DNA from 2 places in the Streptococcus lutetiensis genome. Region 2 is predicted to be linked to the other one. Evidence: predicted binding sites of a transcription regulator. Region 2 holds the regulator's gene; the other holds the start of a gene.
The links. Region 2 encodes Rex, which represses fermentation and respiration genes when NADH is low (regulators of the CRP and FNR family bind a similar motif). Its sites were predicted from a motif close to TTGTGAANTANTTCACAA; they were not measured.
Positions count from the first base shown of each region.

Region 1 (4,692 bases), 550 kb from region 2:
TGAGCTATTGACAATTGACTGCTAAATATATCGACAATAATCTTTTCAGTTTTTCTTAGAACATATCAATCAACAATTGTTTCAATTCTGAAATGTATGGTTGACGTGGATTTGCTGGTGTACATTGATCATCGTAAGCAAGTGATGCCAATTTATCCACAGCTGCGTCAAAGGCCTCTTTCGTAACACCATTTGCAGAAAGACGAGGGTCAACATCAACTGCTTTCATCAAAGCATCAATACGTTCGCAAAGTGCTTCAACCAATGCTGCATCATCTTTACCTTTAAGATCAAGACTACGAGCAATATCAGCGTAGTCACGTTGTGCACGATATTCTTCATAACGTGGGAAGACTGAACGTTTTACATTTCCAGCCACACCATTGTAACGAATAACGTGTTGCATAGCGATTGAGATAGCTAGACCATGTGGAAGACCAAATTCACCACCAGTTTTGTGTGCGATTGAGTGGTTGATACCCAAGAAAGCATTTGAGAAGGCCATACCAGCAAGAGTTGCTGCGTAGTGCATGTTTTCACGTGCTTGTTCACCACGAAGTGTTGGGTGTTTAGGATCATAGTTATATGAATCTTCCAAGTTTTCAATAACCAGCTTAATGGCTTCAAGTGACCATGGGCGAGTCAAATCAGATGCCATAACTGAAACATAAGCTTCAAGGGCATGTGACAAAGTATCAAGACCAGAAAGAGCTACTGTACGTTTTGGCACTGTCATAACAAATTCTGGGTCAACAATGGCAACTTGTGGAGTCAATTCATAGTCAGTCAAAGGATACTTAACGTGAGTATGGTCATCAGTAATAACAGCGTATGGTGTAACTTCTGAACCTGTACCAGATGTTGTTGGAATACAGAAGAGACGTGTTGCTGTTTGGTGTTTGAATTTCACGATACGTTTACGGATATCGATGAATTTTTGTTGCAAACGTAAGAAGAGTTCGCTGACATTTTCGTAGCTATCAAGGAAATCAGCTTCTTGATCAAGTGAGTATTCGTAGATGTAACGTGCAATCTTAGCCGCATCAAGGGCAGAACCACCACCGACTGCAATAACTGTATCAGGTTTGAAATCACGCATTTGTTTGGCAATTTCAATCGTTTGACCAAGTGTTGGGTCTGGTTTGATAGTACCGTAAATTGATGTTGCAACTTTTTCATCACGCAATGCTAATTGAGCAAGAACAGTATCAACAAAACCAAATTGAACCATTCCTGGGTCAGCAACGATCAAAGCACGTTGCATCGGTTCGTATTCATCTTGCAAGTAAGAGATAGCATTTTTTTCATAGTATGTTTTTTCTGGCAGGCGAATCCATTGAGGACGGTTGCGACGTTTGGCAACTGTCTTAACATTTAAGAGATCGCCAGTTGAAAGATTGTGTGACAATGAATTTTTCCCCCATGATCCTGTTCCAAGTGTTAAGCTAGCTTTAAGTGCATCTGTGTAAATATCACCGATACCTCCGACTGAATCTGGTTGGTTAACCAAGACACGTGATGCTTTCACAGCGTCGCCATATTCAGCAACAAATGGGTCTGCCTGAGAACCTATTTGAATACCAGCATTGTGTCCTGCACCTTGATAGTCAAGAAGTGCTTCAACAATTTCAACACCTTCAGCACGATCTTTAGCTTTGTAAACCGAAAGGAGTGGAGAAAGTTTTTCAGAAGATAGTTTTTCACCGATATTTTTTTTATCAAGTTCAAACAAGAGAACATCTTTTCCTTCTGGCAATTTCACACCGGCTTGTTCACAAATCCAGCGAGCTGGCATACCAGCAACTGGACCATTAACACCGTGTCTGTCATTAAAGACAAAATCTTCGAGTTTTTTATAGTCCTTCTCAGGCACAAGGTAGGCACCTTTATCTTGCATTTTTTGAAGCCATTCGTCATAAATCGGTGCTTCAACAACTGCAGAGTTTTCAGTGGCACAAATCATACCATTATCAAAACGTTTTGATAACAACAAGTCTTCAACAGCGCGATCAACGTGTGCTGTTGCATCAACGTAGATAGCACCATTACCAGCACCAACACCCATTGATGGGTTACCTGATTTAAGAGCGGCATTTACCATACCAGGTCCACCAGTTGCCAAAATAGAAGCAATCTTCGGATTTTGGATAAGCGCTGATGTATTTGCAAGAGATGGTGTTTCAATCCATTGAACAATGTTTTCTGGAGCACCGGCTTTAATCGCTGCATCATAAAGAATTTGTGCAGCATGTGCTGAACAGTTTTGCGCTTGTGGGTGGAAGGCAAAGACAATCGCATTACGTGTTTTAAGAGCCACCAAAATCTTGAACATTGTTGTTGAAGTTGGGTTTGTTGTTGGAACAATACCAGCCAAAACACCAAGAGGTGCTGCGATTTGGATACTTCCTGAAACCTTATCTTCCCCAATGATACCTACTGTTTTTTCATTTTTAATACGTTCATAAACATACTCAGTAGCGAAGTGGTTCTTAATATCTTTATCTTCAACGACACCACGACCAGTTTCTGTATGAGCTTCTTTTGCTAATTCAAGCGAAGCTTCTGAACCTGCAAGAGCCATCGCTGCGACAATGTTATCAACTTGTTCTTGTGAATAAGTTGCATAAACACGTTCAGCTTCAAGAGCTTTTTCGACAAGAGCTCCAGTGTACTGTTGAGCCAATTCTTCTGCGATCAACTCGTTATTCTTTACATCTGCATTTGTTGCTTTAGCCATTAAGAAAACCTCCTTATAAGTACCCTTAAAAATAAGTGCCTCATTTTTTGAGAAGAACTATATTAATGATTGATACTAAAATAAAAACAAGACCGTATAGTCTGGAATTTCAAAACTCAATATTATTACTTGAGGTTCTCTTCACTATATAAACTACACAAAATCAACAGTTAAATTCTTTAATCATCATATTATTGTGATATTCTTCACCAACTATATTAACCCTTTTTCAAAAAAAGGTCAAGTATTATTTGTAAGCTTTTTCATTTTTATTTTAAAGCCAATGTAAGGGGATACATTTATATACCTAACTTTTCCTTTTACACTAATACTTTTGCCACTTTTGACATTTTCATATTCTGTAAAAACTCATTTTCATTAAAAATTGATCCTTCAATATCTTTCAAAATAAGCAGCTGAATATACAAAAAAAGCTCCTTGGAAAAACCAAGAAGCTTTTGCTCGACCGAACGTCAGATTAACGACGAAGACCAAGCGATGCGATCAATTCGCGGTAACGGTTAACGTCTGTGCGGCGAAGGTATGCCAACAAGTTACGACGGTGACCGATTTTTTTCATCAATCCACGGTAAGTAGCGTGGTCTTTTTTGTGTTGTTTAATGTGTTCGTTAAGGTGGTTGATTTCCCAAGTAAGAACAGCTACTTGAACTTCAACTGAACCTGTGTCACCTTCGTGACGTGCGTATTGAGCGATGATTTCATTTTTTTTCTCTTTTGAGATTGCCATAATTTTTCTCCTTTATATTGCTTCATCCGAGTGGTAGGTTTTTGGCGGATCCTACGACCAAGAAGAAGTTACTTGTCTTACGACAGTCCTTATTGTAGCAGATTGTTTCTACTTTTGTCAAAGGTTTTCCCTTAATTTAACGTGACTTTAACACAAATTAATTTTTCTTTGAAAAACGTGTTTTAATAATCAAACCTAGGCAAATAACCAAGCTGATAATAGCGTAAATAACAAAGGCAAAGCCTGGTTGTGGGCTAAATTTTGAGAAGAGGTTCAAAACAATTGCTGCGCTTGCCCCACCAAGATTACAGAAAATCAAGATAAGCGTAGTCGCATTTCCAATTAATTGCGGTGAAACGTTAGTTGAAACATCACTAAAGACGCAGGTAACTACAATACTGTACCAGAAACCTGACAGCATTGCACCGATTAGCATCACCCAAAGATTATTAGCAAAACCTACCATAAATAGTCCAAGAGCAAATGGAATCATTGAGATAGTAATCAAGTTTTTACTAAAGCGTCCAAGCAAACCTTCAAAACAAATTCCTGAAAGAATTCCCATAAGCATCATACCACTCAAGATTAAGCTTGCTTGACGAGGACTTCCAAGATGTAATTGGTCAACAATAACTGGAATGCGTAAACTGTTAGCACTATTGATATTAATAACAAAACCTGCCAATAAAGATAGTCCGACGATATACAAGATATCTTCTTTTTTAAATTTAGCACGAGCCTCATCTTGTTGGACTTCTGCCACTTCAACCTTAGGTTTTGGTGCAAAAACAAGGTAAACAGCAAGAATCGGCAAAGCAAATAAGTAAACACTGAATGTCCATGACCAACCAATAACAACAATGAAACCAACAATCATGGTCAATAAAGCATTACCAATAATTTCAAAGGAACCACGAAGCCCAAGCATCTGAGCTTGTTCACGTCCAGCATAAGTCTCACTGATAATACTGATGGCACGAGAATTAATCAAACCAATTCCGATACCAAGCAAAATACGTGATACAAAAACTAATGAATAAGTCTGAAAAACGACTGGCATGCTACCACCAAAGGCAATCAAAAGAAGACCTAAGATGATACTGAGACGTTCAGAGATTAGACGTTCGATAATTGGATTTAGTAACAACATGGCAAGAATCGCAAAAGATGATAGTGAAAATAGAAATTCCACCTGACTAGCAGCGTA
Region 1 covers NZ_LS483403.1:221,280-225,971, reverse strand. The annotation lists gene adhE (bifunctional acetaldehyde-CoA/alcohol dehydrogenase) at 56-2,737, opposite strand; gene rpsO (30S ribosomal protein S15) at 3,216-3,485, opposite strand; gene DQN23_RS01295 (MFS transporter) at 3,643-4,692, opposite strand, start outside.
Region 1: adhE (bifunctional acetaldehyde-CoA/alcohol dehydrogenase) is a predicted target of Rex. The motif match lies at 2,932-2,949, and genes of this name have one in related genera.

Region 2 (4,692 bases):
ATAAGATGGTGGAGGAGAAAATGATTAAAACTTTTTATCTAATGCGACATGGGCAAACTCGCTTTAATGTTCAAGGGAGAATTCAAGGAATGTGTGATTCTCCATTGACAGAGGAAAGGATTGAACAAGCTAAGGCAGCAAGACGGTATTTTGAGCAAGAAGGGATTACTTTCACGCGTGTCTATTCGTCAACGCAAGAGAGAGCTTGTGACACTGCTGAACTAGCGACTGGGCGAGTTGACTACATTCGCTTAAAAGGAATCAAGGAAATGGATTTTGGGGCTTATGAAGCGCATCAAGAGTATTTGAATCCGCCAGTTCATCATGAAGATGGTTCTGATTACCGTGATTTCTTTGTGCGTTATGGTGGTGAATCTACCGCTCAGGTTTATGAGCGCATGGAGCAGACTATTCGTGAAGTTTTAGAAGACAGCAAAGAAGATGAGACTTTGTTATTTGTTAGTCACGGTGGAGCTATTATGCGGTTTTATTTGCATGCTACAAAAAATCCGCCAATTCCTAAAAAACGTCCAGCTAACTGTGCGATTTTCAAAATAACTTATGATTGAAAAGAAATGTGTGTTCAATCGATTTATAATTCAAGCGCGCAAGAATATATCTTTGAGCGGGATTGAAATGATAAAAGTAGGCAAAACAGCAGACTTTTCGACATTTTAATAAAATTTGCTATAATGGGAATAACTTTATTAAGGAGAATTTATTTCCCATGAAATTTGAGAAAAAACAGGTCTATTATATAGTTCTTGCATTTGTGATATGTTACGCGATTAAGGCATATTGGGATACGGGAACATCACTTGTGGCGACGGTGATTAAAGCTAGTCAGCCATTTCTGATTGGAGCTGGTATTGCTTATATCGTAAATATTGTTATGAGTCTTTATGAGATGATTTTCACACGACTGATTAAAAATAAATATCTTTTGAAGGTAAAACGGGCTGTCTCAATGATTTTAGCTTATTTAACCTTTATCTTGTTGATTAGTTGGCTCTTTTCAATTGTTCTACCAGATTTGATTGCTAGTATCAATTCACTGTTGAAGATTGATACAAGTGGTATTGCAAACTTTATCAAAGAAGTTAATGACAATAAAGTTGTCAAAGATATTTTGGCATACTTTGGGACATCATCAGATGTGACGACGACATTATCAGACTACAGTCAACAGATTTTGAATCAAGTGTTATCAGTTTTGACAAGCATTTTAACGTCAGTAAGTACCATTGCCTCAACACTTCTGAATGTCTTTATTAGTTTGATCTTTTCAATTTACGTGCTAGCTAGTAAAGAACAACTAGCTCGTCAATTTAATCTGTTAATTGATTCTTATCTTGGAAAATATGCTAAGACGGTCCACTATGTTTTAGATATTTTACATCAGAGATTCCATGGTTTCTTTGTCGGACAAACCTTGGAAGCAATGATTCTTGGGAGTTTAACAGCTGGAGGTATGCTTTTGTTGCATTTGCCTTATGCAGCAACAATCGGGATTCTGGTGGCCTTCACAGCTTTAATCCCAGTGGTGGGAGCTTACATTGGTTTGACGATTGGATTTATTCTGATCACAACTCAGTCAGTCTCTCAAGCTATTTTCTTTGTAATTTACCTTGTCGTTCTTCAGCAATTTGAAGGAAATCTTATCTACCCGCGCGTGGTTGGTGGTTCAATCGGCTTACCTGGTATGTGGGTATTGATGGCTATTACCATTGGCGCAGCGCTTTGGGGCATTTTAGGAATGCTAGTAGCTGTACCTTTAGCAGCTAGTCTTTATCAGATTATCAAGGATAGTGTCGCTAAACGCCAAGAAAATCGTTTAGAATAGTGAAATAAAGAAAAAAATACCTCTAACTTACGAATAAATAAGTGGAGGTATTTTTATGTATGCAATAGAAATGAAAGCAGATGCTATGTTGCCACGCGAACGTTTGAGAGATTTAGGTGCCGAGCAATTAAGCAATCAAGAATTATTGTCCATTTTATTACGAACAGGTACCAAGACAAGACCAGTTTTAGAAGTAGCTAATGATATTTTAAAACACATCGATACACTTGCTGACTTTCAGCATTTATCCTTACAAGAATTGCAAAAAATTAAAGGAGTTGGCTATGTCAAATCTATTGAAATTAAAGCAATGATTGAACTGGCAAAGCGCATTAGCAAAGCAGAATATGTCCAAAAAGAACGCATCATGAGTAGTGAACGCTTGGCTAGAAAGATGATGTTAGAGTTGAGCGACCAAAAGCAGGAGCATTTGGTGGCAATTTATTTGGATACTCAAAATCGAATTATCGAACAACGGACGATTTTTATTGGTTCGGTTCGTCGGTCAATCGCAGAGCCTCGTGAGATTTTGTATTATGCTTGTAAAACTATGGCAACTTCATTGATTATTGTTCACAATCACCCGTCAGGTTTACCAGCCCCAAGTGAAAATGATTTTCTTTTTACCGAGAAAATGAAACGAGCTTGTGATGATATTGGCATCGTTTGTCTCGATCATATCATAGTAGGCAAATACCAATATTATAGTTTTAGGGAAGAAACAGATGTACTGTAAAACTAAAAAAGCCTGAAAGGAAGACTTTCAGGCAAGAAAAAGTATTCTAATACTAAATAAACTCAGCTAAGCAAAAAACAGTTGGATTTTAATTGATTATTGGTTTGATTGACTCATGAAATAAAGAAGTGTCTGTAATTCACTCGTTAAGTCAACGTATTGGACAATGACACCTTTTGGAACATTTAAATGAACGGGAGAGAAACTTAAAATACCACGGATACCAGCTTCAACCAAGATATCAGCAACTTCTTGAGCTTTTGTACTTGGAACCGTTAAGATAGCAGTTTCAATACCAGCTTCTTGTGCGTGCTCCTTAAGTGATGAGATACCATAAACTGGAATACCATCTGATGTTTGATATCCAACAATTTCATTATCGTCTGTATCAAAAGCCATAGCAATTTGCATTTTGTTACGATCATGGAAACGGTAGTGAAGTAATGCTCGACCGATATTACCACATCCGACCAATAAAACATTTGTTGTTGAATGGTCATTTAGAATATCAGCAAAGAAATTCATTAATTTTTTGACGTCATAGCCGATACCACGTCTTCCTAGCTCACCAAAATAGGAAAAATCTCGGCGAACAGTTGCAGAATCGATTCCTATAGCATCTGCAATTTGTTTTGAACTTGCTTTTTCGACATTATCTGTATTAAAACGTTTAAAAATGCGATAATACAGCGAAAGTCGCTTAGCCGTTGCTTTAGGAATAGATTTCTCAGTAGTCACAATACCATCTCCCTTTTACTTGTTACATCTATTGTAACAAAAACTTTGTGAAAACAAAAACAAATTTTACAAAATAGAGTAAAAAAACAACTCCAAAGCTAATAAGAAGTAGCTTTGGAGTTGTTTTTATTGATTAAGCTTTTTTTTAGTGAAAATATCACGTTCAACGAGGCTGTCCATCAAGAAATAGAATTTTTCTTGGAGGATTTTATTATCTTCAGATTTGAAGATATTAACGAAACGAAGCCCTGATCTGTCAGTGATACTTAATTTGAAACCTGTCAAATCTTTGTTGATAGTGATTTTTAGTGGGAATCCATCACCTGAATTAGGGACGTTTTCCAATAAACGCGTTAATTCGTAATTACCGATACGGTTTTGCGTAAAGGTTGTGTCACGAAGTGTATATTTTTTAATATTATCGCTAATAGCATAGCTGTAAAGACAGTCTTTTAAAGTGATTTCTTTTTCAAATGCCATCCTATTTTCCTACAATTTCTATTAATTTTTTAGCGAGTTCTTGAACTTCTTCGATAGTGTTAAGTTCTGAGAAGCTAACGCGGATTGATTCTGCCAAACGTGGTGAATCTTCACCATATAGACTTGCCAAGACGTGACTTGGATCAACAGTACCGGCGGTACATGCAGAACCAGTTGAAACAGCGATACCAGCTAAATCAAGATGAGTTAGGAGAATACCGTTATTTTGATTTGGAAAACCAATGTTGAGCACGTGAGGCATTTTGTTTTGGCTACCGTTGATGTAATAGTCTAAGCCAGAAATAGCATCAAGGAAGGATTGACGTAATTCTTTGACGTGTTTGTAATTAACATCTTTGTTAGTAACAGTGTCTGATAAGGCTTTTGCCATACCAGCAATACCAATCATATTTTCAGTGCTAGCTCTGCGTTTTTCTTCTTGTTCCCCACCATGGAGCAAATTGTCAAAGTGTTGTGGTGTTGAGTAAAGGATACCAACACCTTTTGGTCCATGGAATTTATGAGCAGAAGCTGAAAGAAAGTCAGCTTTAATCTCTTCAGGATAAACATCAATTTTTCCGATTGCTTGAACAGCATCAACGTGGAAAGCAGCTTGATGGTTTGAAAGAAGTTCGCCAATTTCTTTAACAGGAAGAAGGTCACCTGTTTCGTTGTTTGCAAACATTGTGCTGACTAAAATCGTATCATCACGAAGAGCGTCAGCTACTTGTTTAGCAGAAATATGACCATCTTCAGGTTTTAGGTAAGTGACTTCAAAACCAAAACGTTTTTCCAAATACTCCATTGTATGAAGAACAGAGTGGTGTTCGATAGAAGTGGTAATGATGTGTTTACCTTTTTCTTGGTTAGCAAGAGCATAGCCTTTGATGGCAGT
Region 2 covers NZ_LS483403.1:767,051-771,742, forward strand. The annotation lists partial or broken gene DQN23_RS03965 (histidine phosphatase family protein) at 21-635, shown strand; gene DQN23_RS03970 (AI-2E family transporter) at 728-1,843, shown strand; gene radC (RadC family protein) at 1,899-2,579, shown strand; gene DQN23_RS03980 (redox-sensing transcriptional repressor Rex) at 2,676-3,317, opposite strand; gene DQN23_RS03985 (DUF1831 domain-containing protein) at 3,444-3,797, opposite strand; gene DQN23_RS03990 (cysteine desulfurase family protein) at 3,799-4,692, opposite strand, start outside.